Regions from separate parts of the Thalassospira sp. TSL5-1 genome, predicted to be linked through region 4. Evidence: predicted binding sites of a transcription regulator. Region 4 holds the regulator's gene; each other region holds the start of a gene.

Region 1 (7,657 bases), 170 kb from region 4:
TATGCCGTGCTGGCCTTGTTGATCGTAAGGGCGAATATAATTCCCGACAACCTGGACCAGCTTCAGGCTATTCGTGACCTTAATGACCTTGGATCGCTCAAACTTGATGCCGATAGCGGACAGCAGGTGGCCATCATGTTGCTGATTGCCTTTCTGGCGGGCTTTAGCGAACGGCTGGTCAAGGTCATTCTGCAAACGGTCGAAGGCCGCATCCGTGCTCTGGCGATCGGTTCCGATAGTGCCAAAACAACCTGATGCAGTCCAACGGTCAAATTGAATATTACGATAGACGCAAATGCCGTTTCAGATATTTACCAGTATAGCTGCGGTCATTTTTCATGATGTCTTCGGGCGTGCCGGCACCAACCAGTTCACCACCGCCATCCCCGCCTTCGGGGCCAATATCAATAATCCAGTCCGCTGTTTTGATCACATCAAGGTTATGTTCAATCACAACAACCGTATTGCCCTGATCGGCCAGGGTATGCAGCACTTCCAGTAATTTGCGAATATCATGAAAATGCAGGCCCGTTGTCGGCTCATCCAAAATGTAAATTGTTCTGCCAGTCGCGCGTTTTGAAAGCTCCTTGGCAAGTTTGACGCGCTGTGCCTCACCCCCGGAAAGGGTGGTGGCCTGCTGGCCCAAATGAACGTAACTTAACCCCACCTGTTTCAGGGTTTCCATCTTGTCACGAATGCTGGGAACGGCTTTGAAAAAGTCTGCACCTTCCTCGACTGTCATATCAAGAACGTCGGATATTGATTTGCCTTTAAAAGATATTTCCAGCGTTTCACGGTTATAGCGTTTGCCTTTGCACTGATCACACGTCACATAAACGTCGGGCAAAAAGTGCATTTCAATTTTGATCACGCCATCGCCCTGGCAGGCCTCGCACCGGCCACCCTTGACGTTAAAGGAAAACCGTCCTGGCTTGTAGCCACGGGTTTTTGCCTCGGGCAATTGGGCGAACCATTCCCGAATGGGGGTAAAGGCCCCGGTATAGGTGACAGGGTTGGAACGCGGGGTGCGGCCAATCGGGCTTTGGTCGATATCGATAATCTTGTCGATATGCTCAACACCTGAAATGCTGTCATGCGCACCGGGCTGGGTGCGGGCATTGTGCATCCGTTTTGCCAGCGATTTATACAGCGTTTCAATCACCAGGCTGGATTTACCACCACCAGAGACACCGGTCACGCACACGAATTTACCCAGCGGAAAATCAACATCGATATTTTGCAGGTTATTGGCCCGGGCACCTTTAATGGTAATGGCCTTGCCATTGCCATCACGCCGTTTGTCGGGCACGGCAATTTGTTCAATCCCGGTCAGATATTTACCTGTCAGGCTTGCCGGGTTTTGCTGAATTTCCTCTGGCGTGCCCTGGGCCACAATACGGCCGCCGTGAATACCGGCACCCGGGCCCATATCGACAACATAATCGGCCGCGCGAATGGCGTCTTCGTCATGTTCAACAACCAGCACCGTGTTGCCAAGGTCACGCAGGCGTTTCAGGGTTTCCAGCAGGCGGTCATTGTCGCGCTGATGCAGGCCGATGGAGGGTTCATCGAGCACATATAAAACACCCGTCAGGCCCGAGCCGATTTGTGATGCCAGGCGAATACGCTGGCTTTCCCCGCCCGAAAGCGTGCCCGATGTGCGCGACATGGACAGATAATTCAGCCCCACGTCACTCAGGAATTTCAGGCGGTCGTTAATTTCGCGCAAAATACGGCGGGCAATTTCGGTCTGTTTTTCATCCAGCTTGGGTTCAAGGGCGGCAAACCATTCCACGGCCTTGCCAATAGACAGGGCGGTGATTTCGGAAATGGTGCATTGATCAACCTTGACCGCCAGGGCTTCGGGCTTTAGGCGCTGACCGTGGCAGGCGTCACAGTCGGAAATGGTTTGGTATTTTGCCAGTTCATCGCGGGCCCACTGGCTGTCGGTTTCACGCCAGCGCCGTGACATGTTGGGAATAACCCCTTCAAAGGGGCGTGTTACCTTATAGCTGCGCGAACCGTCATCATAGGTGACGGTGACTTCTTCGTTGCCTGACCCATGCAGAATGATGTGCTTGGCCTTTTCCGGAAGCTTTTCCCACGCCACATTGGTTTTAAACCCAAAATGCTTGGCAATGGCGCGCAATGTTTGCAGGTAATATTTCGATGTACTGCTGGCCCAGGGCGCAATTGCACCGTCATCAAGCGTTTTTGTCGAGTCAGGCACCACCAGTTCCGGGTCAAATTCCATTTGTGTGCCAAGGCCATCACAAACCGGGCAGGCACCAAACGGGTTGTTGAACGAAAACAGGCGCGGTTCAATTTCCTCGATGGTGAAACCCGAAACCGGGCAGGCGAACTTGGCCGAAAACAGGGTGCTTTCACCGCTGCGGGCATCTTCGGCAAAGACGATGCCGTCGGTCAGCTCCAGGGCAGTTTCAAAGCTGTCGGCAAGGCGTGTCTGAATGCCATCCTTGACCACCAAACGGTCGACCACGACGGAAATATCGTGTTTCAGCTTTTTGTTCAGCTCTGGTGCTTCGTCGATGTCATACATCTCGCCATCGATTTTCACGCGCTGAAAACCACGTACACGAAGGTCTTTAAGTTCTTTTTTATATTCACCCTTGCGGCCGCGCACGATGGGGGCCAGCAAATAAAGCCGGGTGCCTTCTTCCATTTCCATGACGCGGTCCACCATTTGCGAAACCGTCTGGCTGACAATGGGAAGGCCGGTTGCCGGGGAATAGGGGATGCCGACACGCGCCCACAACAGTCGCATATAGTCGTAAATTTCGGTCACAGTCCCCACGGTCGAACGCGGATTACGCGATGTGGTTTTCTGTTCAATCGAAATGGCAGGCGACAGACCGTCGATATATTCGACATCCGGTTTTTGCATCATTTCAAGGAACTGTCGCGCATAAGCCGACAGGCTTTCGACATAACGCCGCTGACCTTCGGCATAGATGGTGTCAAAAGCCAGCGAGCTTTTGCCCGATCCCGACAGGCCGGTTATGACCACCAGCGAATCCCGTGGCAGTTCGACATCAATGTTCTGCAGATTGTGTTCTTTCGCACCGCGAACTGAAATTTTTGTCAGCATATCCGGCCTTTTGTTCCTGAATTGTTCGGGGAATGTATAGAGGAGCCAGTGGTTATACGCAAGTGCGCCCCCGACAGTTCCTGTCAGGATCTGTCAGCATGACTGATATGCGATCAGCACACGCGAATTTTGCGCCGCAAAAACAAAACCCGCCAGATCTCTCTGACGGGTTTTGGTAGCAGCTATTTAGGCTTAACCTTTGGCAATCGACTTGCCCGTAGCGCCCAAATCCTTGAAGGCTTCTTCAAGGCGGGCTGCCATTGAAAGTTCGGCTTCACGAACCCAAACGCGCGGATCGTACTGTTTTTTGTAGGGTTTGTCGTCGTCCGGATCGACCTGGTATTTAAAGGCCCGTTCGTTTTCTTCGACATATTTGCCAACGGCTGTCGCATAGGCAAACTGGGTGTCGGTATCGATATTCATTTTGAAAACGCCGTAACCAACGGCTTCCTCGATCTTTTCTTTTTCCGAACCGGAACCACCGTGGAAAACGAAATCAAGCGGGAAGCCATCCAAACCATGTTTTTCGGCAACGTATTTTTGCGATTCCAGCAGGATTTCCGGGCGCAGTTTCACATTGCCGGGTTTGTAAACGCCGTGAACGTTGCCAAATGCTGCCGCGACCGAAAAATGGCCCAGCGGTTTGAGGCGACGATAGGCTTCTTCAACTTCTTCCGGGCGGGTATAAAGGCGTGGATCGATATCGTCCTGACTGGTATCGAGTTCCTTGCCAATCCCGTCCTCTTCACCGCCGGTTACACCCAGTTCGATTTCCAGGCTCATATCGACAGCGGAAAGACGTTTCAGGAATTCCTCGCAGGTTGCCAGATTTTCTTCAAGCGGTTCTTCGGAAAGATCCAGCATATGCGAGCTAAACAAAGGCTTGCCGGTTTCCTTATACGCCTTTTCGCCCCAGCTCAGCATACCATCGACCCACGGAACGAATTTCCGGTTGGCGTGATCGGTATGAAGAACAACGGCGACACCATAATATTCAGCCAGAAGCTGGGCATGGCGGGCGGCGGAAACAGCGCCAATAACACGGGCCGCATTGGCATCCTTGATGCCCTTGCCGGCAAAGAACTGCGCACCACCATTTGAAAGCTGAATGATAATGTCAGAACCGGCATTGGCAGCAGCTTCAAGGGCTGCGTTCAGCGTGCTCGAGGACGTAATATTAACTGCGGGTAGAGCGTATCCGTCCTGCTTGCAGGCAGCAACGAGATCACGATAGGCCGCACCGGTTACAACACCGGGTTTAACGGAAGGCATGTGGGTACTCCTCCTGGGGGTCAGAGCATTATAACATTCCCCGTGCGGACCGACTGGTCCGCCGCTAGGGCGATCCGTAAGGAGCCCAATCCATCCGCCATATGCTGCGTAAGGTCAAGATTTTCCGTAATAGACTTTAGGAAAAACTGCTGCTCACGCAGACACAAACCATCATGATCGGGCTCGTCATCGGTTTTGATGATTTCGTCCGAATGTGAAAATTTTCCGTCCTGATCTGTGGCAGCATGGTGCAATTTTAAGGCATTCGTCTTGGTATGTGTGTCGACATTGGCCGATCCAGCGCCTTTTTCTTCTACATCTGTGATTGATACCGACCCCTTGGGCCCGATCACATCCTTAACGAAAAATGCCGTTTCGCTGATCATCGGGCCCCAGCCCGCTTCGTACCAGCCAATCGACCCGTCATCAAACCGGACCTGCAATTGTCCGTAATTATACATGTCCTCGGCCACATCGGGCGACAGGCGCACACCCATTGCATGAACCGAAACCGGTTTGGCCCCCGTCATCAGGCACATCATATCCAGGTAATGCACCCCACAATCGACAATCGGCGACACGCTGTTTAACAGGCGTTTATGGGTTTCCCAAAATTCACCACTGCTTTGCTGGTTCAAATTCATCCGCATCACCAGCGGTTTGCCCAGTGTTTGGGCCAGTTCAACGAATTTCTCCCACGACGGATGATGGCGCAGGATATAGCCGATCACCAGTTTACGGCCGTGTTTGACTGCACTTTCGATAACCCTCTCGGCATCCTCAACCGTTGCCGCGAGTGTTTTTTCGATAAACACATGCGCACCTGCTTCAAAGGCGGTAATGGCGAAATCGGCATGTGTTTCGGTATAGGTATTGATCGAAACCGCATCGGGTCGGGTTTCGGCCAAGGCGGTTTCGTAATCGGTAAATTGCGGATAGGATTCAAATCCGGCGGGCAGGGTGCCTTGTGAAATGGGGGACCGGGTGCATAGGCCTACGATCTCGAATCCGTCAAGGGCATGATAGGCTTTGGCATGGGACATCCCCATATTGCCCAGTCCGACAACAAGGATGCGTACGGGTTTCGACGTCATGGGGATGCCTCCTGATCTTATGTTTTAGATAAAATTTTTGCTTTATTTACCTGAAATCCAAGTGTTTTTAACCTCGAATGTTTCCGGGTCAAACAAAACCATATCGGCATCAAAACCCGGCAGGATTTTGCCTTTGCAATCATCAAGTTTCAGGAACGTTGCCGGATACTGCGACGCCATTCGCAAGGCTTCGCCAAGGTCAACACCGATCATTTCAACACTATTTTTGACTGCCGACATCATGTCCAGGTCCGACCCGGCCAGTGTACCATCAGCAAGGGCGCAACGCCCGCCAGAGGCTGTAATTTCTTCACCACCTAACACAAAGCTTTTGGTTTTTGCACCCACCGTCGGCATGGCATCGGTTACCAGCATAATCTTGCCTGTTTTCTTGGCCCGGACGGCTACTTGCATGGCCGCCGGATGAACATGATAGCCATCGGCGATCAGGCCACACCATGTGGTTTCGTCTGCCATTGCCGCCCCGGCAACACCGGGTTCACGGTGGGCAAGGGGGCTCATGGCATTAAACAAATGGGTGAAACCGCGTAATCCTTCGCCGATTGCCTTTTGCATGTCATCATAGGTGCCAGCTGTATGACCTGCGCACACCAGCACACCTTTGGCGGTTAATTTTTCTATGGTGCCCTTGGCAGCCTTTTCAGGTGCCAGCGTTACCAGAATGCGGCCATTTGGCAGGCTGGACAGAACCTCGATCGCATCATCTTCCATCGGGCGGATGATGTTTGGGTCATGCACGCCTTTGCGTTCCGTGTTCAGGTATGGGCCTTCAAGATGGATGCCAACGATGCCAGGTACGCCTTCATTAATGGCGTTTTTAACCGCGTCAATGGCGGCCAGCATTTTTTCGCGTGTGTCGGTAATCAGGGTCGGCAGCATGGCCGTGGTGCCAAATTTGCGGTGCCCCGCCATAATCTGGCGAATGCCGTCAACGCTAGGCGAGTGGTTTAACAAAACGCCGCCGCCACCATTGACCTGAACATCAATAAATCCCGGTGCCAGTACATTCCCTCGGGCGTCAAAAATATCAGCCCCATCGGGTATGCTGGCTGGTGACACAGCACTGATTTTACTGTTTTCAACGATCACAGTGCTATTTTCGTGAAACTGCTCGCCATCGAACAGCCGGGCATTTTTAATGGCAAGAATCTTCATCAATGCGTCTCCGTTACCTTGGAAAGATGCGGCGGTGCATCGGGGTTGCAGCCGCGCAGCAACGCAACATGTTCAGCCAGGGTATAAAATGTCTGGATCATCGCAATCGGGGCCAGCAGCGGGTGAATGTCTTCGACGACCGGTAAATGCCCCTTGGCAATTGCGTCGCCGGTTTCGGCGGCAAACAGGTTGTCGGTTTTTGCGCGCATTTCCGTCAGGAAACCCTCAACGCTTTCGCGGGTGGCGTCATCCTGTGAAAAAACCAGCAACGGAAATTCCCGCGTTACCAGCGCCATTGGCCCGTGTTTGACTTCGGCTGCACTAAAGGCTTCGGCATGCAGGCTGCTGGTTTCCTTGAATTTCAGGGCAGCTTCCTGGGCAATGGCAAAGGCCGGGCCACGGCCGATTACATAAAGCCCTTGTGACTTTGCAAGGGGCTCTGCCGCATCCAGCCAGTCTTTATCAAGGGCCTGGGTTAATTGGTCGGGCAGGGTGGCAAGGCCCGCATTCAATGCCGGGTCATCGCCCCAGCGCGCGACGATCTGGGCGATGGCCGATAATGTTGCGATATAGGATTTGGTTGCGGCAACACTGGTTTCGGACCCGGCCATAAGGGGAATGACATGATCAACCGTTTGCGCCAGTGGTGAATCGACAACATTGACCAGCGCCACGGTGCGGGCTCCGGCCTTTTTTGCAGCCATTGCACTTTGCACCAGATCGGGACTTTTGCCGGACTGCGAAACGGCAATAAACAATGCCCCCTTAACAGCCAGCGTCTTGCCATAGATGGACGTGATCGACGGTGCCGCCGACACCACAGGAATGCCAAGCTGGCTTTCGATCAGATATTTGGCATAAAGCGTTGCATGGTCCGAACTGCCGCGGCCACATGTCATGACAAAGGCAGGTGGTTGGGCGCGCAATTCATGCACCAGATCGTTGATCGGGCCAAGATTGGCAGCAAGCTGCGCCTTGATAACGGACGGTGCCTCGGCGGTTTCGC
Region 2 (7,657 bases), 1.2 Mb from region 4:
GAAAATGGCCTCGCTGGCCTGGCGGGCCATCCAAAGGGCTGTGGTCATGCCATGTGAGGATAGCGGGTCAAATGCCGCTGCGGCATCACCAACAGCCGCCCAGTTTGGCCCGGAAGCTGGTGTCATCCAGGTGGTGCCCGCACTGGCCAATATCGGTAAATGATCACCCAGCGAAAACCCGGCGCTATCGATCCAGCGGGAAATATGCCGGGTTTGCGCAACAAGCCCGGCCCATACGCCATGATCACGGCTGACGCCTGCTGGCAGTAAATCAGGGTCAGAAAAATAGCTGATCACCATATCCCCGCTGGGCAGCAGGGCGGCATACCACCAGCCATCCTCCACCGTTTCAATCAGGGTCGCCGGGGTGGGGGCCACATCGAGGTCGGTTTGCTGTAAAAAACAATGTGCGGCCACCAATTGGTCCGCCCGCTTGCGTGTGCCCTGGGTCGCGGCAAGGCTGCTGGCCCGCCCGGTGCAATCCAGGACAAAGCGAAAAACACCTTCCTCGCCATTGGCAAAACCGAGATGCCATTTATCATTTTCCAACCGGGCATGTTGCACGGTCGTTTCGATGTGCCGGGGGCTGGTCTTAAGTGCTGTTGCAAACAGGTCGGCTTCAAACCCGGCGCGGTCCAGCACCGTGCCGGGCCCTTCCAGATGCACAATGGCGTTACGTTCGCGCAATTGCCCGCTGCCCCAGGCGGAAAAGCTGGTATTGGCCGGGCGGTGGATGGGCCGGGTGATCAGATCGGCCAGCCCCAGATCGACCAAAATGGTGTTGGCGGCGGGCGACAGGGTTTCACCAATGCGTGCGCGGTCCTTGGCGGGCGGGGCTGCGACCCAAACCGGGCGCACCCCGCGTTGTGCCAATGCAACGCAGGATGCCGCCCCGGCAATGCCGCCGCCAATCACGGCGATGTCAGCAGGTTTCATTTTGGCAATTCGCCGTCTTGCGGTGTCCAGATGTAATTCATTTCCATGTCGCTGCGTTCGACTTCAACAAACATTTCGGCCGGAATGTTTTTGGGTTTTCCGGCATCGGTCGGGCCGGGTTTACGCACCACAAATCCCATACGTTGCCACAGCGTGATCATGTTGGTAATGCCATCCCAGTAACTGGCATTGGCATGATAGCCAATGCCCGCCACCCCGCGCGACCACGGCACCCGGTTCTGGAAAAACTTTTCGCGTTCATCGGGTGATAGGTCGGTGCGCATCATTTCGTCGTAATAGCGTTCCGGTAGCACATCGATCGGCAGCAGGGCGGGCCACCACACGGCGGTGGGGAAGTCTGACTGCATTAAAACCTGCTGGCAGCTAAAGGCATCACATTGCCAGGGCAGACCCATCCAGCGCGTCAAATCGCCGGGCATTTGCGGGCCGATGGGTGGCGGGGCGCCATTGCCGCCGTTAAAGGCCTTTTCCGGGGTCAAAAGCCGACCGATATTCTGGATCAGGCTGGGCCGGTCGCCATGTGCGATGCGGAAGGGTTCGGCATTGTTATTGCGGGCGCGTTCATACATCGGGGCTAGGCGCAGATAATAGGTCAGCTCCACCCCCGGATGAAACGCCCCGCCCGAACAGGGCTCAAGGGCAGCTTCCGTCAGGGCATGGGGGCGCAGGGCCACATCCATGTCATCCAGTTCGGTAATGGCATCGGCATTGGCGTCGTCAAAATCATTGATAAAGTCACCGGCAGCCCAGGCCTTGAGGTGGGAATATTGCAGCTTGGGAAACTGAAACCATTGCAGTGGGCTGCCATCGTAATTCACCCCGTCGCCCAGCATATAGGGCATTTTAAGCTGTTCTTCCTTATAGGCATCCGGCCCGACATTTTCCGGGTTACGGAATTTGTCAAACACCTCCATACGAAATGCTTTGTTATCGGGTGACGGGTCGGCCAGTTTGGCGATATAGGCGGGGTCGGAAAAATCCCCCACCTTCAGCCAGCCTTCACGCAAATTCGCCGCATTGGTCAGCCACTCCATTAATGCCAGGCGGCGAAAAGTCGGGTAAATATATTTGCGAAACGATATTTTGCCGCTGGGTGCGCTGGACCATTTCTGCGCAACGTTCAAATCCTCGATCACATCATAAAGGGTCGAAACTGGCGGAATTTCCGGCGCAAAATTGGGGCCAACACAGGCGACCCACGCACCATCGGCCACCATTTCGGTGCCATCCCCCAGGGTGACTTTGGCCGTGACTGGCCCATCGCACCAGTCATCATGCCAGCCATCATTATCGGCAAAGCTGGTAATACCCGCATTGATCGGGCTGGATGATTTGCCATCGGGCGGGAAAACCAGCAAACGCCCGGCGTCATCGGTGCGGATTTCGCCCAGCCCCACCGGGTTGTCACCGTAGAAATGGCCGCCCATTGCATAGTCATCCAGGCCACCATCTTTGTTGGTGTTTTTGCCGCTAATGGTGGTGGCGCCCCCGTCAATCACCAGCATATCTTCGCGTTTTTTATCGGACACAAAAAACTGGTTGCGCAACTGTCCGGGCATGCCCGGTGCCAGCTCGCCATTATCCAGCGGGTTGTTAAACCCGTACCAGGCGGCCTTGGTATTGGCGACATGGACCTGCCAGTTAATGGTGGCATCATTGCCGGTAATTTCGCCGATCACGCGGTTCTGGTCGTCAAAGGCATAGATGCGAAACCGTTGCACCTGCTTTTTGATCAATTGTTTGCCGTCTTTGAACCCGCCTTCGGGGCGGGGCGGCAGGCCTGGAACCTCGGGGGCCAGAAACCATTTCGGGCTGCCGCCGACACGCGAAATGCCAATGGCGGGGTAAATCCCCAGCCGGGCAATTTTGGCTCCGCGCGGGGCGGCCTTGGGAATATCGGTGCTGGCAATGGCGGATTTGGCAATCATGGGAAAGGCCATCATCATCGCCCCGGTGCCAATTCCTGCGCCAATTCCGGCCAGAAAATCGCGTCGTTTAAGGCCGGATTTATGGGTTTTGCCTGCTTTGTCAGCCTTGCCCGCGTTGGCAGTGTTACCCCTGCCGCCAGAATGCGCTTTCATGTCGAAATCTCCCCTGTTTTTACAACCCAGAAAAGTATTCCGCAGATCAAGACACGTATCAATGAAACAATTTCAACTATAAGATGATTTTTGAAGTTTTTTAATGTCACAAAATGGATACTCCAGCGTCCGGCCATCCATGTCCAAAGGGGTTTTTGGTCTGGATTTGACCGAAAAAAGACAGAGCCATAGGCGGGGAACTGTTTGATTAAAAACCGTTTTTGTCAGGTTGCGAACATCCGGAAAGTGTGAGTAAGATATTTTTACCATTTTTCCTAAGCTTCTGTGCCCATCTTCCCTGTGTTTGGATAATCTCTCTATGATCCCTTTTTTCGGCGAAGCTGCCGCCATGACAGCGGCCCTGACCTGGGCCACGTCGAGTATGATTTTCTCCAATATTGGCGGTAAGATCGGGGCGCAAAGTGTCAATCGTGGCCGACTTTTATGGTCGATTACTTTTCTCACACTGCTTCACTGGATCATCGAGGGGCAACCCTGGCCGCACAGCACCACGCCCGAACAGGTCGGCTGGCTCGCCCTTTCCTCGGTTCTCGGGCTCGTCATTGGCGATGCCATGCTGTTTCAGGCCTTTGTTATTCTGGGTGCCCGCCTGTCGATGCTGATGATGTCATCGGTGCCGATTATGGGCACGGTGCTGGCCTGGTTCCTGTTTGACGAGGTTTTGGCACCGGTGCAAATCGCGGGTATTGCCCTTGGGGTTGGTGGTATTTTAACCGTGATCATGATGCGCAAGGGACGCCCGGCCAATCTGGAAGGCCGACAATATCTGATTGGTATATTGTGTGGGCTCGGTGGTGCTGTGGGCCAGGTTGCCAACCTGATTACGGCGAAATACGCCTTGATTGGCGGTTATTCTGCCCTGTCTGCCGCCTGGATACGCACACTGATTGCGGTGATATTGATTTGGGCGATTGCCGCCCTGATGGGGCGGGTGCGACGCACGATTGTTTCCTGTTTTGCACCCGATGTGCGCGGTTGGCTGATGCTGGGTGCTTTTATTGGCCCGGCAATGGGCATTTGGCTGTCCATGCTGGCGGTGCAAAATGCCAATGTCGGCATTGCCAGCACCCTGATGGCAACCCCGCCGGTTTTGCTGATTGTGTATGAAGGTGTGGTTTTGCGGCGACCGCTTGGGCTTCAGGCCATTATCGGTACCTTAATGGCCTTTGCCGGTGTGGCGCTATTGTTCCTGGTTTAGGGGGAGCCTTAAATGCCGGATTGCATTGGGGCAAAAAAAACAGCCATACGGGGAAGTATGGCTGTAGTTAAATGCAGAATATTAACAAAAATATCTGCGGGACACGAGCAAACGCCAAAGGTCCGGGAAGGGGACAAGGGAGCCTTTCATCCCGGTTTGGCAGCAAGAGTATGAATCCTATACAAATGAGTGTCACCTATCGGTTGGGGATTGTTAGAATTTGTCAGGATTGGGGTGGAGGAGCACCCGGTTCGCGCAGGGCTGGCTCTGTTCGGATGCGATTTTTGCGGAATTTCGGGTGAAGTTTGATTGAAACCGGGGGCCGCTTCTGTGAAATTGTGGCATAACCCGTATGAAACGTGAAAGGACTCCGGGATGACGCGTGTTACCGTCTCGATCGAAGATGATTTGATGTCGGCTTTCGACGACTTTCTTGACGGGCGCGGCTACACCAACCGGTCCGAGGGGTTTCGCGACCTGATTCGCGAAAAGCTTCAGCAACAGCAACTTGCCCAGGACCCCAGTGGCAGTGGTATTGCGGTGCTCAATTATGTGTATGATCATGAAGAACGCATGCTTGCCAGCCGTCTGATGTCGGCCCAGCATGAACATCATGACCTCACGGTTTCCACCGTGCATTTCCATATCGATCACGATACCTGCCTGGAAATCGTTACCCTGAAAGGCAAATTAAGCGACATCCGCAAATTTGCCGACCAGATCCTCGCCCAGCCCGGTGTGCGCCACGGGCAGCTTTATACCGTACCGGGCGAACTGCATGTCGAAAGCCATCATCATGGCGAGGGGCACGGCCATCCGCACCGGCACGAACATCTCAAAATCAACACCTGACTAAGGGCAAAGTGCTGTCGCAGTCGGTACCTGATCAGGTTCTTTGTGTTGTATCGTATCGCCAACGGGAGCCGGTAACGGCGGCCTGTTTCTGGCATTATTCAGTCCCCCATGTCCTGTCCTGCCTTTCCCCCCCCCTGTGCCCGCTTTACGGCATGTCGCGGCGCGCAAATGAGCATACCGAAAATTATGTGCCACAAATGAGAACAAACTTGCAACATCCATGAAACTGTGTAAGTGTTCGCATTATGTTCTCAATGTCTCTGTGTCGAGGATCCGGGGTTGCTCCCTTTCTTCCGTGCAGGGTACCCAGCGGTGGCGTTCCGCATTTAGGTCCGGGGAACCGCCTGCGTTGCATCTGACCCGGCCCTGTGGAATAAGAGAGTTCGAGCAATGATTCAAACCGCGCTGAATTTGGTGGATAAGGATACAATGGACAAGCAAAAGGCACTCGAAGCCGCCCTTGGACAGATTGAACGGGCATTTGGCAAAGGTTCAATCATGAAGCTGGGCCAGCGCGAAAATGCCGTTGATATTTCTGCAATTTCAACCGGCTCGCTGGGCCTGGATATTGCGTTGGGCATTGGTGGCCTGCCGCGTGGCCGTATTGTTGAAATTTATGGTCCGGAAAGCTCGGGTAAAACCACCCTTGCCCTGCACACCATCGCCGAAGCGCAAAAAGCCGGTGGCACCTGCGCCTTTGTCGATGCGGAACATGCGCTGGACCCGTCCTATGCCCGCAAGCTGGGCGTGAATATCGACGAACTTCTGATTTCGCAGCCCGATGCCGGCGAACAGGCCCTTGAAATTGCCGATACGCTGGTGCGTTCCGGTGCAATTGATGTTCTGGTCGTGGACTCGGTTGCCGCCCTGGTGCCGCGTGCCGAACTTGAAGGCGAAATGGGGGATACCCATGTCGGCCTGCAGGCCCGCCTGATGAGCCAGGCGCTGCGGAAATTGACCAGCTCGGTCTCGCGTTCCAACTGCATGGTCATCTTCATCAACCAGATCCGTATGAAGATTGGTGTGATGTTTGGCAGCCCGGAAACCACCACGGGTGGTAACGCGCTGAAATTCTATGCCTCGGTCCGTCTTGATATTCGCCGCATCGGCCAGATCAAGGACCGCGACGAAGTGGTTGGTAACCAGACGCGGGTCAAGGTGGTCAAAAACAAAATGGCCCCGCCCTTCAAACAGGTTGAGTTCGACATCATGTATGGCGAAGGCGTTTCCAAGATGGGCGAAATCCTTGATCTTGGGGTTAAGGCCGGCATTGTCGAAAAATCGGGTTCGTGGTTCTCGTATAATTCCACCCGTGTTGGGCAGGGGCGTGAAAATGCCAAGAACTTCCTGCGCGAAAACACCGAAATGACCCAGGAAATCGAACGGGCCATTCGCGAAAGTGCCGGGCTGATTGCCGAAGCCATGACCAATACCAGCGAAGACGATTACAGCAACGACGACTGACAGGGTTGTCAAAGGCTAAATGCAACAAAGGCGGATGCTGCGGCATCCGCCTTTTGTGTCTGTCCTGTCCGAGTGTTACCCGATCCGTCTTTAAAGACAAATCGCTGTAACGGGCAGCATCATCGCCGACCTTGAAAAGACCGCAGCACCTTATTTGATGATTGCGCAGGCAATCCTGCTTCCGGCATCACCGGAAGGCTGGGACATATAGTCATCGGCCCCTTCATGAATGACGATGGCCTTGCCACGAATCCCCGTGCTGTCATCATCAAGTTTGACATTGGTGTTGATGACCTGGGTAAATAGTTCACCCTGTTCATTGACATACTGGTTGGGCATGTCCCCGGCGTGGGGGCCGTTCTTGGACAAAAAGCCGTGGGTTTTATCGGTCGGGTTGAAATGCCCGCCTGCGGTTTTAAAGTTGCTTGCGGCCTCGCAGGTGCCGTTTTCATGGATATGAAACGCAACCCAGTGGCTTGGGGGCAGTTGGTCAATTTCCGCTTTGATTACAACACCACCTTCTGTCGCCGTCAGCTTGGCCGTACCGATTTCCTTGCTGTCGGCATTTTTAAAGGTGGCGGTGGCATCGGTTTGGGCGAAGGCAGGAAAGGCAACAAGCGAAACAGCGCCGGCAAATAGCGCGATCAGGGGCACAATTATGGCTCGCATCGGTGTCCTCCTTATTGGATTGCTCCCCCCTGAACAATCTTGACCCACCCTTTGTTCCCAGCCGCATTAAAATTGTTAAAATATTCCCGGGTTCCCGCATGGGTTTTATCGTCCTGGATTTTACCTGGCTTTGTCGCTGGGGGATTTATGGCGCGTAACGTGCGGCGTGAGGTTGGTCGGCTGGCCGCTGGGCGACGTGTCCGGTGCAGGCGTTGACGTGTTCAACATGCAGGACGCGGCGATATATACGAAAACCGGCCTGGCGGGGGATGCCAGGCCGGTTTTTCTTCTTGCTGCTCGCTCGGTCTTATCCTGGATAGCGATATTGGCATCATCGCCGGTATTTCAAGAACCAAATCGCGACCCGCTGTTAAAATAATCAACCTGCGGGCAAAATTCCGGGGCAGATTGC
Region 3 (7,657 bases), 460 kb from region 4:
GCACGTAATCCGGGGTAAAAAAGGCAGTAAGGTTTTCTGTCGGAACGCTCTGGTCCGTCAGGGTTTCAAACAGGGTTTCCAGCAGATTTTGCGCGTCTTGTGGTGTCATTTTGCTTTCTCCGGGCGGACAAAGACCCAATGTCTTTGCTGATCACGGGAGATTAGCGGTATAAAATTGGCATGTCTGACGGACCCATGCCAAAGAATACGGAATTAAGGCCATAATGGCAGATTATTTGATCGATCCATCCCTGCTGGACGACACGAAGGATGCAGCCGCGATCCGGGGGGTGGTGCGGCGCAGTGCGCTTGTGCGCGATACCGCACGTCATGCCCATGCCTACGGGCAATTGATTGGCCCGCTCAAAGGATCGGTCCGAATTGAGACCGATGCCGGCATTTGGGTGGTACCGGCCTGTCATGCGGTCTGGGTGCCACCCCATCATCATCATGGTTTGCACTCAAATGGCCCGTTTCAGGGATGGAGCATCTATGTCCCGCCGGTCTTGTGCGCATCATTGCCGCAAAGCCCGGTCACGCTTCACGGCAATGCGCTGCTGGAGGCGGCGATTAAGCGTGCCGCCCTGTGGCAGGATGGCCCGCAAACCCCGGCCCAGCATCGTTTGGCCCAGGTTATTTTGGATGAAATTGCGTCTGCCTTGCCTGTTGGCCTGAATCTGCCAGCCCCACAGGACCCGCGTTTGCAGCGCATTGCCCGCAAACTTGCCGCCGATTTGGCGGACCAACGCGGGATGGCACAATGGGCCAATTGGGCCGGCATGGCACCCCGTACCCTTAGCCGCCGTTTTGTTGCCGAAACCGGCCTTACCTTTCGCGACTGGCGGCAACGCGCCCGGTTGCTGGCGGCACTGGAAATGCTGGCATCAGACCAGGCAGTAACGACCATTGCCCTTGATTTGGGCTATGAAAATATAAGTGCCTTCATTGCTGCCTTTAAAAAGGTATTTGGCGTCACGCCGGGGCAATATGTGGCCCAATTGCCGGATGCCGGAACGACATTAAAACAGGCATAACTGCCCATCCGGGCCGGGGCGGACAAATCCGCTGCAATCCAGGTCCAGCGAACGGCCGGTCATGGCGTGTTTGCGCCGGGCCAGGTCAAACCTTTTGGCAATCAAATCGGCAATTGGGCCGCTGCCGCGCATGCGACTGCCAAATGTGGCATCATACACCTTGCCATCGCGCATTTGCCGCACCAGCGACATGACTTTGTCGCGCCGGTCCGGGTAATGGTTTTGCAGCCATTCCTCAAACAAATCGGCAATTTCCAGCGGCAGGCGCAGCACAATATGCGAAACCGATTGCGCCCCGGCCTGCTTGCAGGCGGCCACCAGATTTTCAATTTCGCTGTCATTCAGGCCTGGAATAATGGGTGCGCATAATACCGTTACCGGAATACCCGCATCGGCCAGTTTGCGAATGGCATCCAGCCTGCGATGCGGCGCACTGGCGCGCGGTTCCAACAGGTTGGATAATCGGTGATCAAGTGACGTTACCGATACCGCAACCGTTGCCCGGTTTTGCCGGGCCATTGGGGCGATAAGGTCCATATCGCGGCAGACAAGGGCCGATTTGGTAATGATCGAAAAGGGATGCCGGCAATCGGCCAGCACCTGGATCAATTGCCGGGTTAATTGCTTTTCGCGTTCAACCGGCTGGTAAGGGTCGGTCGCAGTGCCAATCACGATGGGGGCGGGCATATATGTTTTGGCCGCCAGTTGTTTGCGAAGCAGGGCCGGGGCATCGGGCTTCCAGAACAGTTTGGTTTCAAAATCCAGCCCCGGAGACAGGCCCAGATAGGCATGGGTTGGCCGGGCAAAACAGTAAATGCAGCCATGTTCGCAGCCGCGATAAGGGTTGATCGAGCGATCAAATGGTACATCCGGGCTTTGGTTGCGGGTAATCACACTGCGTGCGCCATCAATACCCAATGTGGTTTTCAGGCGTGGGGCCTCTGGCATACCCCCACCAGCATCATCATCACCATTGGCTGTGCCATCGCCACTTTGCATTAACCAGCCATCATCCCACGCATGATGCGAAAATTTTTCAAACCGGCCATTGGTATTCGATACCGCGCCGCGCCCTTTGTGCGCACGGGCAGGCAGTAGGGCAGGGTCCTGTGCGGGGGTATTGCGGGTATCGGCAGTTGGCTGGGGGCTGGTCCGCATGGCGGAACTCCGATGGCAAAAGGGCAGGGCGTTGTTGGTGTGGTAATATAGAACAAAACAGAAACATTGCAATCGTAAAACCCTTTTTCTGCCTTTTGCGGGCCATGTTTGAATGGTTCCATCACATGCCCTTACAGGCCGGTATTTTCAAAAAAAACGAGGATATTCATGCGTGTGATCGTCACTGGCGGTGCCGGTTTTATCGGATCGGCCCTGTGTCGCTATCTGGTTGGTGATTGTGGTTGGCAGGTGCTGAACCTGGATAAGCTGACCTACGCGGCCGACCAACGCTCTTTGGCCGCGATCGAGGGCGCACCGGGCTATCGTTTCATGCAGGCTGACATCGCCGATGGTGATAAAATCAGCCATATTCTGGGGGATTATCAGCCCGATGCCATCCTGCATCTGGCCGCTGAAAGCCATGTCGATCGCTCGATCGACGGGCCGGGGGATTTTATCCAGACCAATATTATCGGGACATACTGCCTTTTGGATGCGGCGCTGAAATACTGGCGTAATACGCCTGCAGACCGGCAAAAATCCTTCCGGTTTCATCACGTTTCAACCGACGAGGTTTATGGATCGCTGGGCGCGGAAGGATTGTTTGGCGAAAACACGGCCTATCAACCCACCTCGCCCTATTCGGCCAGTAAGGCATCGTCGGATCATCTGGTGCGGGCCTGGTATCATACCTATGGTCTGCCGGTGGTGGTGTCGAATTGCTCGAACAATTATGGCCCGTTCCAGTTTCCCGAAAAATTCATTCCCTTGATGATTCTCAATGCAATGGCAGGGCGCAAATTGCCGGTTTATGGCGATGGGCAAAATATCCGCGACTGGCTGCATGTAAATGACCATGTTGCCGCCCTGCGCCTGATTTTGCAGCATGGCGCGGTTGGCGAAACCTACAATGTTGGCGGGCGAAATGAAGCGCGCAATATTGATATTGTGCATCACATCCTGCGCCATGTGCGTGACCTTTCCCCGCACCGCACCCTGCCGCCCGATGATGAAATGATCGAATTTGTCGCCGACCGGCCCGGCCATGACCGCCGCTATGCCATTGATGCGACCAAGCTGGAAAACCGCCTGGGCTGGCAGGCGCAATACAGCCTTGAAACCGGCCTGCGCGATACGGTGGCGTGGTATCTGAACCATTCAGGCTGGTGGCAACCGATTTTGGATCGCAAATACCAGGGGCAGCGTCTGGGCGTGGCTTAAGGACCATTGCCTGATCACGCTTTAATCAATCTTTGCGGGCCGCGTATCGCAATAAGTGGGTATGTGCGGTCAAGCCTGTATCGGGTTTTGGGTCAATCGGTTAATCTGGCATTCTTCTGGTTCTTTACCATGTACGCATAAAAGGGGAATGCCGGTGCTAGATGGAGCGCAGATACTCACGTTTACGCTGGTCACATCGCTTTTGGTGATGTCACCCGGCCCCAATGGGGTATTGGTTGCCAAAACGGTGCCAACATCGGGCCGGGCGGCGGGCTTTGCCAATGTAGCCGGGTTTGTTACGGCATTTTACCTGCATGGAACGCTGTCCATTTTTGGTATTTCCGTCATTCTGGTGCAATCGGCGCAGGCATTTTTTGTGGTTAAAATGCTGGGCGCGGCCTATTTGTGCTGGGTCGGGATCAAGGCGCTGCGCGATGCCTGGCGCGGGGTTAAAACCGTGGCTGAAACTGCGCCTGCGCAACGCAAACGCACCCTTGCCAAGGCCTATGCGGAGGGGTTTTTGACCAATGCGCTTAATCCCAAGGTGTCGATTTTTTATCTGGCGGCTTTTCCCCAATTTGTCCCGGTCGGCGCGGGCTCGGTCACGGCGGCCTTTACGCTGGTTTGCCTTCATGCCCTGATCAACGCTGTATGGTTTAGTGCAATGGTTCTGCTGCTGGCCCGCCTGACGGGGGCGGTGCGCAATGGCCGTTTCCAGCGGGCGTTAAAGGCCGTAACCGGCACTGTCTTTGTTGCCTTTGGCATCAAGCTGGCAACATTCCGTCCCTAGCCGGTTCCGGTTTTGTGATGTAACTGCGAAAACGCCCAAAATGTTATCGCCGTTTACATTGTATGCCCTGAATGGTCATTGAGTTCTTAAAGGGCGCAAAGGGGCCTTATTTGCGCAGGGCAATCAGCGCCATGACCAGCACAAACAGGGCAAATAAAATATCGGCCAGTATCGCGTTATGGCTCATTGCCAAAAAGGATATGACGGGCAGGATCAGGGACGCGAGAACCAGAAAAACCGGATTAAACAGGAACTTTTTCATTTTACTAGCCCCCCAGCATCATTGTGACCAGCAAAATCCCCAGGGTCCAAACCCCGCAAAGCAGGGTCAGGATCATCCCGGTTTTCAGCACCACCGAAAGGACCGGCCCTTCCTTGCCCGAAAGGCCGACGGTGGAGCATCCCACCATGATTTTGGACGGGGCCAGCATGCTGCCAAGCGAAGCACCCGTGGCCTGGGCGGCCAAAATGAGTGCGGTGGAAAGGCCGGAAAGCTCCGCGGTGTGGCGCTGGAACATGCCAAAAACCACATTGGAATTATTGGTGCTGCCGGTCATAAAGGCACCAAGTGCGCCAATTAACGGGGCCACCAGCGGATAGGCGATGGCAAAGGCCCCGGAAAACAGCTTGGACCCGCCTTCGGCCAGGGCAAAGGTCATCCCGGCATGGTCCATCATCAGGGCCAGGCCAATGACCGGCACCATGCCAATGCTGGTGGGCAGGCCGCTTTTAAGCGTGCGCTGCATGATGCGTTTGCCAATGCCCGCAGCATATTGATTACGCAGTTTGAAAAAGACAAAACTGATGGCGGCGGTATAAAGCAAAAGTGCGCCGGGATGACCAAAAAGGGCGATGCCTTTGGCATCCTCGGCGGCAATTTTCCAGCCTTGCAAGGTTTCCATCGCGGGGAAGGACAGGGTCAGTTCGATGCCGTTCAGGAACTGTTTGATCGGTGTCACAAAGGTGGCCAAACCGACAATCACCATAAAAACCAGATAGGGGATTAACCCTTCGATCAGCGGCATGTGGTGCGTGTCGTCGCCATTGGGTTCGGCAATGTCATCGGGGTGTGGTTTCCAGAACCGGGTGACAACAATGGAAACCGCAAGCCCGGCGATACCGGCCGTCAGCCCGCCCAGGGTCCAGACCCCGTAATTTGCCATCATATATTGGGCCACACCCATTACCCCGGCAATAATCACCAGCGGCACAATCCGGCGGCGCACGGTGCGAAAACCACCATCAAGCCACAATACCGCCGCCCCGCAGGTAAAGCCCGAAAGGCCCAGCAAAATCGCGGAATAATGGGTCAACTCGCTGCCGGGAATGCCGGTCACACCAATCAGGGCCTCGAACGAGGTTGCCATATTGCCAAAAAGCACGGACCAGCTATGCCCGATCATGGGGGCGGCAACGGCAAGGACCGGCGAAAACCCCATGCCCAGCAACAAGGGTGCTATCACCGCAATGGGTACGCCAAAACCGGCAACCCCTTGCAGAAAGGTGGCAAAGACATAGCCCAAAATCAGCAATTGCAGGGGGCGGTCATCGGTCAGTTTGCGGATGGCCGCGCCAATGGTTTTAATGGCCCCGGCTTCTTCGGCGACAAAATACAAAATCAATGCCGCCCACACGATATAAAGAATATAAAGGGCGAGCATCACACCCTTGGCCTGCGCGACGATGAGCATATCAATTGGGGTGCCAAAGGCAAAAAAGGCAATGGCGGCGGTAACAAACCACGCAGCCGCCCCGGCACGGGCCGCCCCCCAGTTTGCCTTGATCATTAAAAACAGAATGGTGGCAATGGGCAGGGCCGCCAGAATAAATTTGATCATCGCGAACGCATAAACCTTTGCAAGCAAGACATTGCGGCAAAAGGAGAAATTGTTTTAACCGCGCCGGTATCATGTCCGAAGGCGTTACGATGTGCAAGCGAATGCAGGCTGCTTTTCACAATATGGAAGTGGTTCGTTATCTGGCCGAATTGGTTCACATATGGGGGCCACATAAAAACCGCCGGGCAAGCCAGTGCCCGGCGGCTGGTGAAACATGTCTTCTTAAGGGGGAAAGGCTAAATGACCTGATTTTTCTCAGGCGCAGGCAGTTTTGGCCTTTTCGTCCGCCAGTTCATCGCGAATGGCCGCCCCGATGGTAAAGGATTTCAGCCGTGCCTGATGGTCAAAGATGTTGGCTGTCAGGATCAGTTCATCCACACCGGTTTCATAAAGAAATTCCCGCACCTTGGCCTTGACCGTGGCGTGTGACCCCACTGCGGCATAGCGCATGGCATGGTTGACGCCGGCTTTTTCAATCGAATTCCAGATGGTATCCATATCCTCAACGGGGGCGGGCAACTGGCCCGGATTGCCCCGGCGCAAATTTAAAAATTGCTGCTGCATCGAGGTGGCAAGATGCTGGCCTTCCGCGTCGCTATCGGCAGCAAAAAAGCCCATTGCGGCCGCAGCATAGGGTTTATCCAGCTGATCGGACGGTTCAAAGCGCGAACGATAAAGATCGAGCGCCTGCATCAGATAATCGGGCGCGAAGTGCGAAGCAAAGGCAAAAGGCAGGCCCAACCGCGCGGCAAGGTCGGCGGAGAACAGGCTGGAGCCCAAAAGCCACATGGGAACTTGCGACCCATAACCTGGAACGGCACGAATGGCGGGTTTGCCCTCCAGCGGGGCAAGGAATTGCTGAACCTGCAATACATCCTGAATAAAGCGCTCCTCGCTGCCGTGCATGTCGCGGCGCAGGGCAGCCGCCGTGCGCTGGTCCGTGCCGGGGGCGCGGCCAATGCCAAGATCAATCCGGCCCGGATGCAGGGCATCGAGGGTGCCAAACTGTTCGGCAATCACCAAAGGTGCATGGTTGGGGAGCATAATGCCACCAGAGCCAACCCGAATGGTTTTGGTGCCCCCGGCAACATGGGCAATGACCACGGATGTGGCGGCACTGGCAATGCCGGGCATGTTGTGATGTTCGGCCAGCCAATAGCGATGATAACCCAGCTTTTCGCCGTGTTGGGCCAGCTCCAGGGTGTTGCGCAGCGCATCGGATGGATGTTCGCCCGTATTTACCGGGCAAAGGTCAAGGATGGAGAAACGTGTCATAACAATATATCCTGTTGGGCGCAGGGCGTTTTTTCAGCCGCGCCAATGGGCTCTGTTAAGACCTAATTTAGGGCAAAAATATCATAACGCCAGCGCGCGGTATCATTTTGCGCAAGCGTGACAAAACAGGATGAGGGCCGGGATATGCTGATTATTTTGGGCGGATTGCCCGGTTGCGGCAAAAGCACGCTGGCGGAAAAACTGGCCCGGGCCCTTCCTGCCATGTGGCTGCGCATCGACAGCATCGAACAGGCCTTGCGCGATGCCGATGCGCAATATGGCACTGGTAACCGCGAAATGGGCCCGGAGGGTTATATGGCGGCCTATCGGGTGGCAGAGGA
Region 4 (7,657 bases):
GGGAGAACGCGGCGGCGTTGCGCCGGAACTGGCAGAGGATTTGCGCAAATCCGGTTTGGCCCACTTATTGGCGATATCAGGGCTTCATATGGGGCTCTTATGTGGGGTGGTGTTTTTCACGGTTCGTTTCGGGTTGGCTCTGTTTCCGTCTGTTGCTCTACGATATCCGATCAAAAAATGGGCGGCGATTGCTGGCTTTATTATCGGGACTTTTTACCTGCTGCTGTCTGGGGCTACGGTGCCGACCCAGCGTGCCTTTGTGATGACGGCAATCGTGCTGTTTGCCGTGCTGGTGGACCGTCGGGCCATATCTTTGCGGCTGGTGGCAATTGCTGCGGTCATTGTTATGGTTTTGCGTCCCGACGCGATTTTAGGGGCCAGTTTTCAACTGTCATTTGCGGCGGTAACGGTGCTTGTTGCTTTTTATCAAGGCAAAGGCGGGCGACTGGTTTCGCCGCAGCGTGATTTGCCTGTTTGGCAGCGTATCGGGCGGTATCTGTTTGCGTTGTTTATTACCGGCATCATGGTGACGGCAGTAACGGCACCCATCATTGGTTTCCATTTTGGGCGCATTTCGCTTTTGGGCGTGCTGTCAAACCTGGTTGCGATTCCCTTGATGGCATTCTGGATTATGCCAGGCATTGTTGCGGTTCTGGTTTTATTGCCCTTTGGGCTGGAAGGAATCGCTCTTGGTTTTCTGGCTCCCGGTCTTGATATGCTGATTGCGCTGGCCCATCTTGTCGCCCGTCAGGATTGGGGGCTTTGGCATATTGCGCAGCCTCCGGCCTTGGCTGTTATTTTGGCGATGCTGGCTTTGTTATGGCTGATAATTTGGCGACAACGTGTGCTGTGGCTATGTGCAATCGTTCCTGCTGTGGGCGCTGCAATTGCGATTATAGGCGTACAATCGCCTGATCTGTTGGTAGGAGGGGACCAGAAAGACTGGGCGCTTTATCAAGAACAGGGTGATCATCTGGTTTTTAATAACAGAGTCAGCCGTTTTCACCGTGACATCTGGAATGCCCGTTTCGGAACTGGTTTTGCACCAGAAAAAAATGCAGCAAAGCACTGTGATCAAGAGCGATGCTGGTTTAAGAAAAATGGAAAAACCATTGTTATATCAGATAAAATAGATGATCCATTTTATCTTTGTCGCCATGCGGATGTGATTGTTATCCTGAAACAGGATTTTCCGGTTTCTGCGTGTAACGGATCGGATAGATCGCCGCTGGTTATTGATGACGATGTGTTGTGGTGGCAGGGCGGTGTAGCCGTATTTCTGGGTGATCAGCAATCACCATCGCGATATGAGACGGTAAGGCAGACCAGCGGCAATTGGTCCTGGATCATCATTGGCGGCCGCTGATTTGAATGGATGCCTGCATTAATACTGACGTAGCAGGCCAATCAGCCGACCCTGGATTTGAACACGTTCTGGCGGCAGGGCGCGTGTTTCATAGCGGGCATTGGCCGGTTCCAGCAAGACCTGGCCCAAACCACGTTTAATGCGTTTGAGGGTTGCTTCGCTATCATCAACAAGGGCAACAACGATGGTGCCGTCATTGGCCTGTTCACACCGTTGAATCAGGACCGTATCACCATCGAGAATACCTGCCTCGATCATGGAATCACCCGAAACTTCAAGGGCGTAATGCTCCCCTGTGCCCAAAAGGGCCGCAGGAACCTGAACCTGTGTGCTTTGATCGCGCAGGGCTTCAATCGGGGTACCCGCAGCGATCCGGCCATATAAGGGCAGGGAGACGCTTTCCTGAATTTCGGAAAAGGCCGAGGGGACCATTGCCGGGCGATGGGTTGTTTTTCGCGCCGATGCAATGGGGGTAACACGCGCAGAGCCAGCGGGGCTCGGGGCGTCATCGTCGTTATTGTCGGGAAGGCGCAGCACTTCCAGGGCGCGCGCCCGATGGGCAAGGCGGCGAATAAAACCGCGTTCCTCAAGTCCGGTAATCAACCTGTGAATGCCGGATTTGGATTTCAGGTTCAAGGCTTCCTTCATCTCATCGAACGAAGGTGAAATACCATGATCGCGAAGGTGATTGTCGATATAGACTAGCAATTCATATTGCTTGCGCGTTAGCATGGCATTTTCCCGGACCCAAATAAGAACAAATCGAATACATTAATGTTCTACTTTGGTTCTGATTGGTGGTCAAGCGTCTTGCGCGTAATAAGAACACTTAAACCGTGTCCTTATAAAATTCAGTCGGCAATAAATGTGCCGGATTTTCCGCCATCTTTGTAAATGACCCGGATATTGGTCAACTGCATGGTTTTATCGACGGCTTTGCACATGTCAAAGACAGTCAAAGCGGTGATCGAGACAGCAGTTAGTGCCTCCATTTCCACACCGGTGCGACCTGATGTTTTGCAGGTCGCCATTATGTCGACGGCGGGTTGATCCTCGGCCAGGGTCAGTGTGACGGTGACCGAATCAAGGGGCAGGGGATGGCATAGCGGGATCAGATCGGCAGTACGTTTTGCGCCCATAATGCCGGCGAGTTGCGAAATTGCGAGAACGTCGCCTTTTTTATGGCCGTGACTTGCGATCAGCTCTGCTGTGCCAGCCTGCATGACAACCCGGCCTTTGGCCGTTGCCGTGCGCGCCGTTACCGACTTTGTCGAAACGTCAATCATCACGGCGTTTCCGCCATCGTCAAAATGGGTCAGTTTTGGGGTCATTGTCGCATTCCGGTTATCGCGCCGTCGCAGGCGTTTTTAGACCTCAGGCTGCTTTTGTCAGAAGCGCCCGGGTAGCTGCCTCAACATCATCCTGTCGCATCAGGCTTTCGCCGATCAGGAAGCATTTTGCCCCCACTTTACCCATGCGGGCCAGATCATCAGACGTGAAGATACCGCTTTCGGAAACCAGCAAACGGTTGTCATCAACCATTTCGGCCAATTGCTCGGTTGTCGTAAGGGATACTTCCAAAGTCTTTAGATTACGGTTGTTTATACCAATCAGCTTTGATTTCAGTTTAAGGGCGCGCTCAAGCTCTGGTGCATTGTGCACTTCAACCAGTACATCCATTCCTAATTCATGTGCCTGAGATTCAAGCTCTGCTGCCAAGCTGTCATCAAGGGCGGCCATGATCAGCAAAATGCAGTCTGCTCCCAGGGCGCGGGCCTCGGTGATCTGATAGGGATCAACCATGAAATCCTTGCGCAATACCGGCAAGTCAACTGCTGCACGGGCCGCAACCAGATAGGAATCGTCACCCTGAAAATACGGAATGTCGGTGAGTACCGAAAGGCAGCTAGCACCACCAGCCTGATAGGCCTGGGCCAGTGACGGCGGGTTAAAGTCAGCGCGGATCAGACCTTTTGACGGTGATGCCTTTTTGATCTCGGCAATCAGTCCATAGCGACCAGCGGCAATTGATGTTTCAAGTGCTGCGATAAAACCGCGTGGGGCAGATTGTGCTGCGGCTTCGGCGGTAAGGTCAGCCAGGGGCTTCCGGGCTTTGCAGGCGCTGACATGGTCGCGTTTGTCGTTGCAAATTTTCTCAAGCACGTCGCTCATGCTGCATTTCCTTCGTTCGATATTGCCACCAACTGTTCCAGCGTTTTCGCGGCACTGCCATTATCGATGACGGTTTCGCATCTTGCGATACCATCCGCAATGTCTTTGGCAATCCCCGTAACAACAAGGGCCGCAGCTGCATTGAGCAGAACGATATCGCGATAGGCGTTTTTCTTGCCTGCGAGCAATTCCCGGATCGCCGTGGCGTTGGTTTGCGCATCGCCGCCTTTCAGTTCGGCAAGTGTTGAAAGGCGAATGCCGTAATCCTGAGGATTGATTTCAAATGTGGTAACTTTGCCGTCCTTGACCTCGGCAACGAAGGTCGGGCCGGTGACAGAAATTTCGTCAAGTCCGCTATCGCCATGAACGACCCAGGCGTGACGGGAGCCAAGGCGGTTCAGGACATGGGCAATCGGTTCAACCCATTCTTTGCCAAAGACGCCAATAACTTGCTGCCTGGTTTTTGCCGGGTTTGCCAGCGGGCCGAGAAGGTTGAAAATGGTGCGTGTACCCATTTCAACACGGGTTGGCATAACGTGGCGCACCGCCGAATGATGGCGCTGTGCCATCATGAAGCACAAGTTAATCTGTGTAAGCGATTTTTCCAAAAGCGAGATGTCAGCATCAATATTGACGCCAAGTGTCGCCAGGACGTCTGCCGAACCGGACTTTGAGGATGCCGCACGGTTGCCGTGTTTGGCAACTTTGGCACCACACGCTGCGGCAACAATGGCGGCTGCCGTCGAAATATTATAGGTCCCGCTGCCATCACCGCCCGTGCCGCAGGTATCAACAGCATCGGGGCTTGCCGTAACGCCGGTTGCCTTTGCCCGCATCACACGGGCCGCGCCGGTAATTTCTTCGATTGTTTCACCACGCAGGCGTAGCGCCATCAAAAAGGCCCCCATTTGTGACGGGGTCGCCTGGCCGGACATCAAAACGTCAAAGGCCTGCTCGGCTTCTTGCTCGCTCAGGGTGGCGCCAGTGGCAACTTTGGCCAGTGTCGGCTTGAGATCATGTTCCGTGGACATGGAATGTTCCCCTTGTTTTAGCTCCGGACACTTCAGGCGGCGGAGAAATCGATGAAATTTTTTAAAAGGTCGTGTCCATGTTCCGAAGCGATACTTTCGGGATGAAACTGGACACCATGTATTTCATGGGTGCGATGACGTAGCCCCATGATCAGCCCGTCATTGCTGTGCGCCGTAACTTCTAGGCAATCGGGCAGGGTTGTACGATCCACCACCAAGGAATGATAACGTGTTGCCGTGACTGGATTTGGCAGGCCTTTAAAAACGCTTTTGCCTTCGTGGTGCATGGCGTCGGTTTTACCGTGCATACATTGTGGTGCACGTATCACATCACCACCAAAAGCCGCGCCGATAGCCTGATGCCCCAGGCAAACGCCAAGAAGTTTTATCTGTCCGGCAGCAGCTTTGATAAGGTCCACACAAATTCCGGCCTGGTCGGGGTCGCAAGGGCCGGGCGAAATGACAATCCCTTCCGGCTTCATTGCCAGGGCGTCCTTAACGCTGATTTCGTCATTTCGGACAACTTTGACCTCGGGCCCCAGTTCACGTAAAAAATGCCACAAATTAAATGTGAAGCTGTCATAATTATCGATGAGCAGATACATCGCTATCCCGAAGCCTTCTGTGTTTTAGACCGGGCGAGAATAAACGGCATTGCCGCTACGTCAAGCGGTAGAGGTTGTGTTTTTCAGGCTTTAACAGGCTGCTAACCAGAGATCGGCTAAGAATGCGCTGCCAGAGATGATCTGGAAACCGGTTTGCCTGTGATCGGGCAGGGCGGATTTGCGTTTTTATGGGCATCAAGACCCGAATTTCATGGATTGGAGAGACGGCGTGGCACGGCGCTCAACACCGGCAAAAAAGAAAAAAACTGCACCTCGCAGTAAAACAAAAGCAGGCAAGAAAACCACTAAAAAGCCTGGTGGGTTTAGGCGGTTGATGCTTGGTGCTGCAATGGTGGCCGGTGCTGTTTCGGCGATGATTGCAGCGGGAAGTATGCTCGAGCTGGATCGTGCCGCACATAAGGCGGTCAGCGACTTGGCAGACAAGAGCACGGCACCTGACGTGTCTGCGCCATCCGGGCGGCAAAAACAGCCGCAGATGGATTTTTCCAAGGGATATGATGCCCCAAATCGGCCCGGCTATATGGTTGAACGTCCATCTGACGAAATGAATAATGGGCAGACTGAGGCGATCCCGCAGCCACGAGTGAATCCTTTGCCAAACGTAACGCCGTCGCCAACACCATTGCCTGTGCCGGATAAAGGTGTTGTGCCGGGCACGCAACTGGCCTGGCAAAAATTTGCAACCCATGTACCTGATACGGGGAATGCGCCTGTCATTGCCATTATCATTGATGATGCCGGCATTGATAAACCGCGAACGGAACGCGCGGCAGAATTGCCAGCCCCGATTACGCTTTCCTATTTGCCATATGCCACGCATTTGCCAGAACAGGTGGCAACGGCGCGCAAACGTGGTCACGAGATTATGCTGCATATGCCAATGGAACCCACTTCCAGGGCGGTTGATCCTGGTCCGCATGCGCTTCTGACCAGTTATGACAAGGTTGCCATCCTCAATGAAATGAGCTGGATGCTCGACCGTTTCTCAGGTTATGTCGGCGTTAACAACCATATGGGCAGCAAGTTTACCGCTGATCCGGAACGGATGGCCGTTGTCATGCAGGTGATGAAGGCCAGAGGGCTTATGTTCCTGGACTCGCGGACCAGTGCAAAATCGGTCGGATATCAGGAAGCGCAAAAGTTTGATGTTCCAGCCATCGAGCGTGATGTGTTTCTGGATGATGCGGATGACGCGGCAAAAATCAGCCTAATGCTGGACCGGGTGGAAAGTGTTGCGCGCAAGCGAGGCTATGCCGTTGCCATTGGTCATCCGCGTGATTTGACGCTGGAAGCCCTCAATAAATGGATTCCCAAAATGCAGGCGGCCGGTTTTGTTTTTGTGCCGGCAACCGATATTATTCGCCGAAACGGGGTGAAGGTGACGGGTTGAGCACCTTTATTCGTGCGATATTGTGATGATAACAAAAGCGGATGCCCGATCATAAGGCATCCGCTTTTTTATTTGTTTTTGGTCGTCAGGTTGTTGCTGTCTCAGGCGAAACGGTGTGCTTCGCGGCAGGCTGCCATCAGGGCACCTGCCTTGTTGCGGCATTCCTGATGTTCCATTTCGGGTTTGCTATCCACGACGATACCGGCACCGGCCTGAATATGAATTGTTTCATCCTTGATCACCGCAGTACGCAGTGCGATGCAGGTATCCATCGATCCATCAGCCGAAATATAACCGATACAGCCCGCATAAATGCCTCGACGCACTGGTTCCAGCTCGTCAATGATCTCCATCGCACGGACTTTGGGGGCACCCGAAACGGTTCCGGCGGGAAAGCCTGCCTTTAACGCATCCATCGCATCATATTGCGGGTCAATCTGGCCGACGACATTTGAGACGATGTGCATGACGTGCGAATAATATTCGATGGTTTCGCGGTCGGTAACCCGCACGGTGCCCGGCTGCGATACCCGGCCCACATCATTACGGCCCAGATCCAGCAGCATCAGATGTTCCGAGCGTTCTTTCGGGTCATCAAGCAGGTCCCGGGCCAGAAATTTATCTTCTTCCGAATTTTTGCCGCGTTTGCGGGTGCCTGCGATTGGCCGAATGGTAACTTCACCATCGCGTAGACGCACCAGAATTTCCGGGCTTGCCCCAACAACCTGAAAACCGCCAATATCAAGATAGAACATGAAGGGCGAGGGGTTGATGCGCCGCAATGCCCGGTAAAAGGCAAAAGGCGGCAGGCGGTAAGGCAGTGAATAGCGTTGTGACAGCACGACCTGAAAAATATCCCCGGCACGAATATATTCTTTCGCGCGTTCGACCATCTGGTGATAGCCCGCCTCGTCCACGCTGACTTCCGGTTCGGGCAGATCCTGCGGTACGGAGCGCGAACGCCTGTCAATAAACAGATTGCGCTGGAAATGTTGTACCACATCATTCAGACGGGCACAGGCCAGGTCATAGGCAGCCTTTGCATCTATTCCTTCTTCCGGGCGCACCGGGG

What was found. The regulator LexA, encoded in region 4, represses DNA repair genes until DNA is damaged. The targets are predictions, from matches to a motif close to ATGTTCTANTTTGGTTC.
Region 1: a site for LexA is predicted at 3,120-3,136, ahead of uvrA (excinuclease ABC subunit UvrA). Genes of this name have one in related genera too.
Region 2: a site for LexA is predicted at 5,314-5,330, ahead of recA (recombinase RecA). Genes of this name have one in related genera too.
Region 3: a site for LexA is predicted at 2,243-2,259, ahead of LF95_RS06440 (PA0069 family radical SAM protein). Genes of this name have one in related genera too.

The regions. Positions count from the first base shown of each region.
Region 1 covers NZ_KV880637.1:1,638,570-1,646,226, forward strand. The annotation lists gene LF95_RS07700 (hypothetical protein) at 1-255, shown strand, start outside; gene uvrA (excinuclease ABC subunit UvrA) at 281-3,109, opposite strand; gene fbaA (class II fructose-bisphosphate aldolase) at 3,302-4,381, opposite strand; gene LF95_RS07715 (Gfo/Idh/MocA family oxidoreductase) at 4,402-5,475, opposite strand; gene nagA (N-acetylglucosamine-6-phosphate deacetylase) at 5,518-6,651, opposite strand; gene LF95_RS07725 (SIS domain-containing protein) at 6,651-7,657, opposite strand, start outside.
Region 2 covers NZ_KV880637.1:609,350-617,006, forward strand. The annotation lists gene goxB (glycine oxidase maturase GoxB) at 1-936, opposite strand, end outside; gene goxA (CTQ-dependent glycine oxidase GoxA) at 933-3,038, opposite strand; gene LF95_RS02870 (DMT family transporter) at 3,358-4,257, shown strand; gene nikR (nickel-responsive transcriptional regulator NikR) at 4,633-5,109, shown strand; gene recA (recombinase RecA) at 5,503-6,576, shown strand; gene LF95_RS02885 (superoxide dismutase family protein) at 6,727-7,245, opposite strand.
Region 3 covers NZ_KV880637.1:1,357,172-1,364,828, forward strand. The annotation lists gene LF95_RS06430 (nuclear transport factor 2 family protein) at 1-109, opposite strand, end outside; gene LF95_RS06435 (helix-turn-helix domain-containing protein) at 225-1,034, shown strand; gene LF95_RS06440 (PA0069 family radical SAM protein) at 1,020-2,192, opposite strand; gene rfbB (dTDP-glucose 4,6-dehydratase) at 2,361-3,413, shown strand; gene LF95_RS06450 (LysE family translocator) at 3,568-4,203, shown strand; gene LF95_RS22935 (hypothetical protein) at 4,310-4,465, opposite strand; gene LF95_RS06455 (L-lactate permease) at 4,470-6,041, opposite strand; gene LF95_RS06460 (LLM class flavin-dependent oxidoreductase) at 6,297-7,316, opposite strand; gene LF95_RS06465 (P-loop nucleotide/nucleoside kinase family protein) at 7,461-7,657, shown strand, end outside.
Region 4 covers NZ_KV880637.1:1,812,780-1,820,436, reverse strand. The annotation lists gene LF95_RS08625 (ComEC/Rec2 family competence protein) at 1-1,366, shown strand, start outside; gene lexA (transcriptional repressor LexA) at 1,385-2,098, opposite strand; gene moaC (cyclic pyranopterin monophosphate synthase MoaC) at 2,218-2,697, opposite strand; gene trpC (indole-3-glycerol phosphate synthase TrpC) at 2,741-3,538, opposite strand; gene trpD (anthranilate phosphoribosyltransferase) at 3,535-4,569, opposite strand; gene LF95_RS08600 (anthranilate synthase component II) at 4,602-5,174, opposite strand; gene LF95_RS08595 (divergent polysaccharide deacetylase family protein) at 5,509-6,585, shown strand; gene trpE (anthranilate synthase component I) at 6,687-7,657, opposite strand, start outside.